DNA from 3 places in the Pseudofrankia inefficax genome. Region 3 is predicted to be linked to each of the others. Evidence: riboswitches for the same ligand, from Rfam matches in the RefSeq annotation. Region 3 holds a riboswitch; each other region holds the start of a gene.
The links. A riboswitch is a leader RNA that binds a small molecule or an ion and turns the genes downstream of it on or off. The one in region 3 is predicted to bind cyclic di-AMP.
Positions count from the first base shown of each region.

Region 1 (3,266 bases), 3.3 Mb from region 3:
ACCCAGTGGCAGGAACGGGGGAACCGACTCCGGACGCCGTACCCAGAGATCCTGGAAGAATCGGGCATCCGCCCGCGCGGCCACATGAGTGCCGCGCCTGGGCCTAACCCACCAGGGCGTCCTAGGGGTGAAGCCGACTGACTTCCGCGGTCGTCGCGGGCGCGTTCCATGCGCTTTCGAGGACACAAAAGGACACGTCATTCGGCCGGGCAATTCTCTTCCCAGCCCGAACCCGACAGCTCACCTCGCAGGCGTGGGGAAAGGGCTACCACCCATGTCCGAAGCACGTAACCCTGGCCGACATCCCATGTCCGGCGGGCACTGTGCCCCGCCGACGGCCTGCCGCGCACACGCCGGCAACGCAAGCGTGCGAGACACCAGCACCAGGCACCACCGGCCGGCGACCGCTCGGATCGCCGACACCCCGGACCGGCCGCACCGCTCGGCCACGCCGGTCCGGAAGGAACCCCGACGGGCATTGACCCACCCAACCCGCCGGATACGACAGGGCATCGCCGCAGTGCCCGTAATCGTGGCGGCGGTAGGCGGCGCAATCGCCGTGGCGACTCCTGCCAGTGCTTCTTCAACGTGGGCGCAGCTGCGCCAGTGCGAGTCCGGCGGAAACTATTCCGCCAATACCGGCAACGGTTATTACGGCGCATACCAGTTCTCGCAGGGGACCTGGGCGAGCCTGGGATATTCAGGACTGCCGAGTGACGCGCCACAGGCGGTTCAGGACGAGGCCGCACTGCGGTTGGCGCAGCGTTCTGGATTCGGCCAATGGCCGCTCTGCGGCCGCGGCATGGGCGCCGACCAGCTCGCGCCGGGGGCCAGCGCGTCCGCCGTGCCCCAGGCTTCCCGGTCGGCCAACAGAACCTCCCTGGCGGCGCCGGCGGTCAACACGACGGCACAGCTGCCGTTCACGACGGCCCTGGTCGGGCAGTACCGCGCCGACGTCGCCCACTGGCAGGAGCGGATGACCGCGATCGGCTACCCGCTCGCCGTCGACGGCAGCTATGGCCCGGTGTCGGCCGCCGCGGCCCGTCAGTTGCAAGCCGCGAAGGGCCTGGTCGTCGACGGCGTCGTCGGCCCGCAGACCTGGGCCGCGACCTTCGCCTAGCCCGGCACCCCCACGCCCGCCTCACCCCGACCGACGGACCCCGACCGGCTGACCCGGATCACCGGCCGTGAGCCGCGCCCGCGGGCCCGCCGAACGAGGTCCCGCTCGGACCGGCACGGCGCCGGTGCCACCGGTCGGGACGCCCGGTAACGCGGAGCCCCTCGCCGACCGAACCCCCCAAACGGTCGTGGGCTCTTCGCTTGGCCGGTAACCGGCCCATCCCCACCCAGTCGGCGGCCAGCCGGACGTGGGACGGCCACAGCCCTGTTCCCGCTCCGGCCGGCACCGCCGTGCCAGCCGCGGACCGGGGCCGCCCGTCTTCAGAGGCGGCCCCGGTCCGCGGACCCTCGCCCAAGCGGACCTGGCCTAGTCGGCCCCCAGCCGGGCCTGGCCCAAGCACCTGCGACCCGACCAACCCGTGCGGCAGATGACCCGCTCGGCCCTCGATGTCAAGAGGAGCCCGGTTTGCGGCCCTGACGCCCCACTCGCTACAGTCCGGAACTACTCGTCTCTCCTGGGCGAGTCGTGCGGGCGGACGCCGAATCCTGCCCCACCCGCATGTACACCGTCCCTGATCCAAGGGCGCTGATCCGTTCGGCAGGAGCGGGGGACCCACTTTCGGACCCGGCAACAGCCGAGTCCTTGGGGTGTAGCCGGCAATCCGGGCTCGCGAGAGCACGGCGCGCCGGCCGGGCAGTCCCAGCCCGAACCCGACAGCTCACCCCGCAGGCGCAGGGAAGGATCGGACATGCCGTCTGAGCAGACGGGCCAACTCCGGCCCGCCGAGCGCAGAACCGGGGGCCGTCACCGCGCCCAGCCGCAGGGCCCGTCCACGACCGTCCGGGTGCTGCGCACCACCGGCGCGGTCACCGCGCTCGTCGGCAGCGGCCTCGCGGTCACCGCGATGCCCGCCGGAGCCGCGACCCCGGACGACTTCGCCCGCCTGCGCCAGTGCGAGTCCGGCGGCAACTACTCGATCAACACCGGCAACGGCTTCTACGGCGCGTACCAGTTCGACGTACGGACCTGGCAGGGCCTCGGCTACTCGGGCCGGCCGGACCAGGCAGCCCCCGCCGTGCAGGACGAGGCGGCCTACCGCCTCTACAACTCGCGCGGCTGGTCGCCATGGCCCGCCTGCTCGCGCAAGCTCGGCCTGTCCAGCAACGGCCCGATCGGGGTCTCGTCGTCGGCCTCCGGCGGCTCACTGCAGCAGGCGCTGCAGCCGGCCGAGCCGGCCATGACACTCGACAAGGCCAAGGCGGAGGTCCAGTCCTCGGGCTTCCACGGCACGATCTCCGCGGCCGACGCGAACAAGGTCCGCGCCGACGCCTACGTCTGGCAGAACCAGATGCACGACCAGGGCTTCGCCCTCGCGGTCGACGGCAAGTTCGGCGCCCAGTCCCAGGGTGTCGCCGCGCTGTACTCGTACCTCACCAAGGTGAGCGACGGCCAGCCCGGCGTGGTCGGCGAGAACCTCTGGAACGCGACCGTCACGGGCTAGCCGAGCCCCGGGTCCACTACGGTTGGCCCATGACCTCTCCCTCCGGCCGGCCGGACCTGCTTGGTGGGCCACCGGCGACGCTGCTGCCGACCGAGCCCGGTGCCACCGCGCTGGCCGCCGGCAAGGCAGCCGTCGACGTCGCGGCCGAGTTCCCCGCGTCCAGCGCAGCCTGGGCGGCCCTCGCCGAAGGCGCGCTCGACGGCGGCCGCGCGGTCGAGGCCTACGCCTACGCCCGCACCGGCTACCACCGCGGGCTGGACGTGCTGCGCCGGTCCGGTTGGCGCGGGCACGGGCCGGTCCCCTGGTCGCACGAGCCGAACCGCGGCTTCCTGCGCGCGCTGGCCGCGCTCGGCCGGGCCGCCGACGCCATCGGCGAGACCGAGGAGGTCACGCGGATCCGCGCCTTCCTGGTCGACTGCGACCCGAGCGCACCGGACCAGCTCGGCCCGCTCGCACCCTGACACCGGCCTCGCGCGGCCCGTTCGGGCGGCCGGTTCCGCTGTCCCAGGTGCGTCTGGGACAGCGGTCCGAGCGTCGGCGCACGTCGCGGCGATCAGAAGCGTGAGCTCGACCAGCTCGATTCTTAGTAGAGTCTCGCCACGTGCCTGCGCTTGTCCTGATCGGAGCCCAGTGGGGCGACGAGGG
Region 1 is NC_014666.1:270,025-273,290, reverse strand. Features, by position in the region: cyclic di-AMP (ydaO/yuaA leader) riboswitch at 85-268, shown strand; gene FRAEUI1C_RS01030 (transglycosylase family protein) at 479-1,120, shown strand; cyclic di-AMP (ydaO/yuaA leader) riboswitch at 1,694-1,867, shown strand; gene FRAEUI1C_RS01025 (transglycosylase family protein) at 1,869-2,621, shown strand; gene FRAEUI1C_RS01020 (DUF3151 domain-containing protein) at 2,651-3,082, shown strand; gene FRAEUI1C_RS01015 (adenylosuccinate synthase) at 3,223-3,266, shown strand, end outside.
Region 1: another riboswitch for cyclic di-AMP. It lies ahead of FRAEUI1C_RS01025 (transglycosylase family protein); the one in region 3 lies ahead of FRAEUI1C_RS14625 (C40 family peptidase).

Region 2 (3,266 bases), 4.2 Mb from region 3:
GCCGGACGCCACCGGGCGCACGATCCGGCTCACCGGTGACCTGCAGTTCGACTTCGCGCTGAACCAGCCGCTGTCACCGTTCGCGCTCGGCGCGCTCGACCTGCTCGACCGGGAGGCGCCGGACTATCCGCTCGACGTTCTGTCCGTCATCGAGTCGATCCTGGACAACCCTCGGCAGGTGCTGTCGGCGCAGCAGTTCAAGGCGCGCGGCGAGGCGGTCGCGGCGATGAAGGCCGAAGGCCTGGACTACGACGACCGGATGGAGGCGCTGCAGGAGGTCACCCATCCGAAGCCGCTCGACGAGCTGCTGACCGCCGCACTGGAGATCTACCGGCACGGCGCGCCCTGGGTCGACGACTACGAGCTGGCGCCGAAGTCGGTGGTCCGGGACATGTACGAGCGGGCGATGACGTTCGCCGAGTACATCAGCTTCTACGGCCTGGCCCGCTCGGAAGGGCTTCTGCTGCGCTATCTGGCCGACGCCTATAAGGCGCTGCGCCAGACCGTGCCCGACACGGCCCGGACCGAGGAACTGTCCGATCTGATCGAATGGCTCGGCGAGCTGGTTCGTCAGGTCGACTCCAGCCTGCTCGACGAGTGGGAGCGCCTGCGTAACCCAAGCGCGGCCAACCTGGCCGAGGCCGCCGCGATCGAGCATGGCGACCGGCTCAGCGACAAGCCGCCGGCCGTTACCAGGAACGTCCGGGCTTTCCGGGTGCTCGTGCGGAACGCGCTGTTCCGGCGGGTCGAGCTCGCGGCGCTGCGCCGGTGGGACGAGCTCGGGGACCTCGACGGCGGGGCTGGTTGGAACGGCGACGCCTGGGAGGACGCCCTCGCGCCGTACTTCGACGAGCATGACGAGATCGGGACCGGCGCGGACGCCCGCGGCCCGAAGATGCTCATCGTCGACACGGCGACCCAGCCCGGTACCTGGCTGCTCCGCCAGATCTTCGACGATCCGGCCGGTGACCACGACTGGGGTATCAGCGCCGAGGTCGACCTCGCCGAGTCCGACGAGATCGGCGCCGCCGCTCTCACCGTCACCGCCGTCGACCAGCTCTGACGCCCGACCAGCTCTGACCGCCCGGAAATGGCGAACCGCCCCGGCCCTGACAGGAGGGAGGCCGGAGCGGTTCTGCTCCCATGCGTCGCGGGGACGGCGCGTGGGAGTGCCTGGGTGCCGGCGGGCTGGCCGGGTCGCTCGCCCGCCGGCTGGGGGACCGGCAGCCGTCGCGCGGCTGCCGGAGGTGGGCCTGGCCCGGACTAGCCGAACAGGGCCTGGTGGGTCTGCGGCCCGACGACCCCGTCGGCGGGAAGGCCGTGGCTGCCCTGGTAGGCGCGCACGACGCCGTCGGTCTGCGGGCCGAAGTAGCCGTCGACCGCGATCGTGTACCCAAGGCCCGACAGCTTCGTCTGCAGCTGGCGGACCGCGTCCAGGTAGGAGCTGTGGTTCGCCGCCTGCGACAGGTACCAGGCGTTCGCCGGCACGGCCGGGGCCGCCTTGGCCAGGGACACCGGAGCGGCCGAGACGGTACCGCTGCTCACCGCGTTCGCGGCGGCGTAGCCACGCGACAGGTACGCGCGGTACGCGCCGTTCGAGTAGGTGCTCCAGGCGCCCGGGCCGGAGCCCTTGCAGACCTGGGTCGCGGCCCAGGCGTTGGTCGCCGGGTCATAGAGGTTGCGGCTGCCTACCCAGCTGCTGTGGGCCCACATGTTGATCTGCCAGAGCCCGCGCGAGTCCTCGATGCCGGTGGCGTGGGCGTAGGTGTTGCCACTTGACTCGGCCAGCGCGATCGCGACCCAGGTCGAGAGGGGGACACCGCGGCAGCTGTCGAGACCGGCGCTGTGCGCGTAGGCGGCGATCTGCGCGTCGGAGATGACGCTGCTGGCGGCGCTGGCAGGAGCGACGCCGGTGAAGATTGCGGCGCCCGCGGTGGCGCTCATGACACCAGCGGCGACAATCGACGAACGGCGGCGGCGGGCATTACTCTTCTTGCGGTGACGGCCCTGGAGCATTCTGGAGGAATCTTTCCCGCACGCCTGTGAGGTTAGCTGTCGGGTTCGGGCCGGGAAGCCCGGCCAGCCTTTCTTCCGAGGACGCTCGGGAAATGGCTGGCTTAACCCCAAGGGCGCGCGCTGCGCGCGGGCCCGGAGGAACATGGTTCCCCCACTTCTGCCCTGGCGATCTCTAGGAGGGGGCACCGGACCGGGGGCAGAACTCGGCGTCCGAAACGGTGCTTTGTTGCGACCGGGGAAACCGTAACTAACTACTCGACGTAGCCACAAGCCGCTGACCAGGGCGGCTGTCCGGCAGATCTGTCACTCTCCGTGCAATGCACTGAGGTCAGGTGTCTGCTAAAGGTGATCTGTGACGAGGGTCACGGTGTTCTGCGCGAAAATGTGGGAACACGGGTTGGTTGTTCCGCGAAAGACTGTCGCGCAATGGCTCCGAGAGGCCGCCTTGGGGATATTCGGATGTCCGCTGCGCGGCAGACCCGCTGCGATACGTGAACCCCGCGCTCGTTACGCTCGGATGTCTCAACCGTCGCCGGGGGCCGTTTGCGTCCCGTGGTGGGCGTGGTGGCCGCCACTTTGCGTCGTCATCGCCGTGGTGCGCGCTGGGCCGCCCGCTCGGCAGCGCTCTTTGTCGCGAATTCCGGCGCGTCGGCCGGCGCCGCCGATAAACGGCGATTGATTTCTTGGACGCCGCGGCGACGCGGTGGGCCGCTCGGTGGTGCCGCCCGGCCTCGGCTGGCTCGGTCGAGGCCGGGTCGGATGCGCTGCGGCTTCGCTGGGACGCGAACCGTTAACAGCGAATGAACTGTCCGTGATGCGACAGTCGCGAAGGTAGTTGGCGAAGGTACCTTTTGGGCCAATCGTTCGACTTTCGCGTCGGAGCCGACGCGGGAGGTGCTCGATCGCGCGGGTGGGAGCGTCGTCAGGTGCTCGGCATGATCAGGAACCACCTGGACACGTTCATCTCCGGGTTGGGGCTGCTGGCGACCCTGGCCGGCTGGCTGGTCGACCGGTTCCTCGGTGACCGCCGGGTCGTGACCTACCGGGTGCACCTCAACAGCAAGATCGGTGTGACTCCCCGGTCGGTCGCGAGCAACTTCGACTTCGAGATCCGCCACCGCGGTCAGCCCGTGCCCGACGGCAGCCTCGTCCTGTTGAGGCTGAAGAACGCGGGTCGGCTCGACGTCAGCCGGGAGGACGTCAGCACCGAGTCTCCGATCACCTTCACCTTCCCCGGCCGGACGGTCCAG
Region 2 is NC_014666.1:8,197,232-8,200,497, reverse strand. Features, by position in the region: gene FRAEUI1C_RS33305 (DEAD/DEAH box helicase) at 1-1,063, shown strand, start outside; gene FRAEUI1C_RS33300 (peptidoglycan-binding protein) at 1,264-1,944, opposite strand; cyclic di-AMP (ydaO/yuaA leader) riboswitch at 2,023-2,194, opposite strand; gene FRAEUI1C_RS33295 (substrate-binding domain-containing protein) at 2,952-3,266, shown strand, end outside.
Region 2: another riboswitch for cyclic di-AMP. It lies ahead of FRAEUI1C_RS33300 (peptidoglycan-binding protein); the one in region 3 lies ahead of FRAEUI1C_RS14625 (C40 family peptidase).

Region 3 (3,266 bases):
GAGTTGGCCCGGTACGCCGCCCGTGGGCTCGGTGACCGTTTTTCCCGGCCCGTCCAAACCGCGCCCGGATACGGCGGCGACAGGCCGGGAAACGGCGTCGGCGGCCGTAGCATCCGGGCGTCGGGGGCAGGGGGAGGGAGCGGTTTTCGTGGGCCTGGAACCGAGGCGACGCGATCCGGCGCGCGGTGAGCGTCGCGGGCCGGCGGGAACGGACCGGGCCCGGCGGCAGCCGCCGCGGGCCAGGCCCGCCGCCCGCGGACCCGCGCCGGTCCGGCCCGCGGCCGCCAGGCGATCGCTCGCCGTGGCCGCGAGGGCCGGCCTGTCAGGCCTCGCGACCGCCGCCGCCGGCTTGCGCGGGACGGCCGCGGCGTGGCGCGCCAGCCGGAAGGCCGGGACCGAGGGCCGACACGTGGCGGGAGCCGGTGGGCGCGGGCGGCTGGGTGGGTGGATTGGTGGCCGGCTGGGTGGGTGGATTGGTGGCCGGCTGGGCGGGTGGATCGGTGGCCGGCTGGGCGGGCGACTGGGTGGCCTGTCGCGCCTGTCGTGGCCGCTGGCGCTGGTCGGTGTGGCGCTCGTGGTGGCCAGTGGATTCCAGCTCGCGGCGCCGATGATCCGGTCTGCCGAGGCGCCATCCGGCCGGGCTCTGCCGCCGCCGGCACCCGTGCCGACGAGCCCGTCCGGTCCGCCGTCGGCCACCCCCAGCGCGCTGCCCCCGCCGCCGGTGGTGACCGACCCGGTCCGGCTGAGGATCCCGGCGATCGCGCTGGACGCACCGGTCATCGGCCTGGGCCTGGACCCGCAGGGCGCGATCGACGTGCCGACCCAGTGGGGCGATGTCGGCTGGTACAAGCCGGGCGTCGCCCCGGGGGCGGTCGGCCCGGCGGTCCTCGTCGGCCACTACGACTCGAAGACGGGGCCGGCGGTCTTCTACCGGCTCGGCTCGGTGCTGCCCGGCGACCAGTTGGTCGTGGTCGGCGCGTCCGGGGCGAGCGTCACCTTCGTCGTGGACCGCCTGCAGGAGGTCTCGAAGGCGACGTTCCCGACGCAGGAGGTCTACGGACCGGTCACCCGGCCCGAGATCCGGGTCATCACCTGCGACGGCGCCTTCGACGAGCACACCCACCACTACGTCGACAACCTGGTGGTCTACGGCCACGCCATCAGCGTGCCGGCCTCGGTGGCGCCGGCGCCCGCCGCCGCGGCACCGTCCGCCGCCGTGGCCGCCCCCCGGCCGGCGGCCGCGACCGCCGCCGTGCGCACGGGCGCCCCGGCGGCCGGGTCGCCAGCGGCACCGCCGGTCGCCGTGCCACCGGTCGCCCTGTCGCCCGCCACGCCGTCGCCCTCCACCCCGCGCGCGGCGCCGCCTGCCGCGGCCGTCGTGTCCGGCGCGCCTCCGACGCCGCGGCTCACGGTGACGCCGAGCCAATAACCGCGCGAACCGCGCGCCGTTCGGGGCATGTGACGGGCGTCGCAATCCGGGTCCGGAGCATCTACGGCCGAGTAGCTTGCCGCCGGTTTCGTTGTTGGGACTTTGGGCCCTAAAAATGATCGGGACTAAAGTCCTCACAACCTTGTGCCCATCGTCCTAGGGCGCTGTGAGTCAACTCTTCTGGAACACAACGGGAAGCCAAGCGGACGGTGTCGGCGGCTTCCGGGCGCCCGCTGGCGGTGCGGCCCGGGACCGGCTACAGCGCTGCGGGGAACGTCAGGGGAACTAGTCAGACACCTGCAGGTAACCCCCGGAAAGTGTCCGACTGTTGTGTTTACGGTGGTTGGAGTACCCCCGTGGACATCCACTAAGGTCGTCAATGCAACATTCTTCACCTAAGGCACCAATGCGTCGGGCTGAAACGCCGAGTCCTGCCCCCGGTCTGACGCTCCCTCCGACATGCCGGGGCAGGAGCGGGGGACCCATGGTTCCGCCGGGCAAGGCCGGTTGACCGGCCGAGCCCTTGGGGTGAAGTCGCCGTCCCGAGGCGACCGGGCTACGTGAACCCAGCCCGAACCCGACAGCTGACCTCGCAGGCGTCAGGGAAGGACGAGCGTTGTCCCGTCGTGGCATGGCCTGGCTCCCGGATGACTGGGACGAGCTGGTCCGCGGCCGGCATCGCACGGGGGGCGCTCCTGAGGAGGCCCGTCGGCGGTCCGGTCCAGGATCTCGTCGGGCAGGCACCATCGCCGCCTTCACGACCGGAACGCTCGCCGTCTCCACCGCCGCCTTCGCCGCGACGGTCCCGTCGGCTCCCGAGCAGCCGACCACGATCGACCCGAGTTCCCAGAGCCAGAGCACGCCCTTCGCGTCGAACGCGCTGGCGGCCGCGCTGGGTGGTGGCGACACCGTCATCCCGACCAGCCACGGCTCCAGCGGCCTCGCCGGCGCTCTCGCCAACTCTGACCCGGCCTTCACCAACCTGACGCTGTCCGCGGACAAGACCACGGTCGCGCCGAACTCGCCGGTCGTCCTCACGGTCAAGGCCACCGAGGCGATGAGCGGCGCGCCGCTGGCGAACGAGCAGGTCCAGATCGTCGTGGTCGACGGGCCGAAGTGGCAGACCACCGCCGCGCTGACCACCGACGGCAACGGCACCGCGAGCATCTCCGCCCGGCTGCTGTCCACCACCACGATCACGGCGGTGTTCGACGGCGGCAGCACGCTGCGCCCCTCGGTCGCCGGCGCCACGACGATCACGATCTCGTCCGGCCGGGCCGCGAGCAGCTACCTGAACAACGCGATCCCCAGCGTCATCCCGGGCAGCACGATCGGGGAGAAGGCCGTCTACCTGGCCTCCCTGCAGAAGGGCAAGCCGTACGTCTACGGCGCCACCGGCCCGTACTCGTTCGACTGCTCCGGCCTGGTCCAGTACGTCTTCCGCCAGCTCGGCCGCAGCCTGCCGCGCACCGCCGAGGCCCAGTACGAGGCCTCGGTGCACGTCGCCCAGTCGGCCAAGCAGCCCGGCGACCTGATCTTCTTCGGCACCCCCGGCAGCATCTACCACGTCGGCATCTACGCGGGGAACGGCTACATGTGGGCCGCCCCGGAGACCGGCGGCGTCGTGTCGCTGCGCCCGATCTACAGCTCGACCTACCACGTCGGGCGGATCATGTAACCAGGCGGGCATCGCCCGCCCGGGCCCGCGCCAGGCGGCCAGGCCCGTCGTCCTCCGCGCAGGACCGCTCCTGGCCGCGAGTCTCGACCGGCTCCGACCGCATTGTCGCGCGCACCCTGCCCCAGGTGGCGACAAACGGCTCCACAGGGCCAGTTTGAA
Region 3 is NC_014666.1:3,547,699-3,550,964, forward strand. Features, by position in the region: gene FRAEUI1C_RS14620 (class F sortase) at 566-1,429, shown strand; cyclic di-AMP (ydaO/yuaA leader) riboswitch at 1,866-2,042, shown strand; gene FRAEUI1C_RS14625 (C40 family peptidase) at 2,061-3,107, shown strand.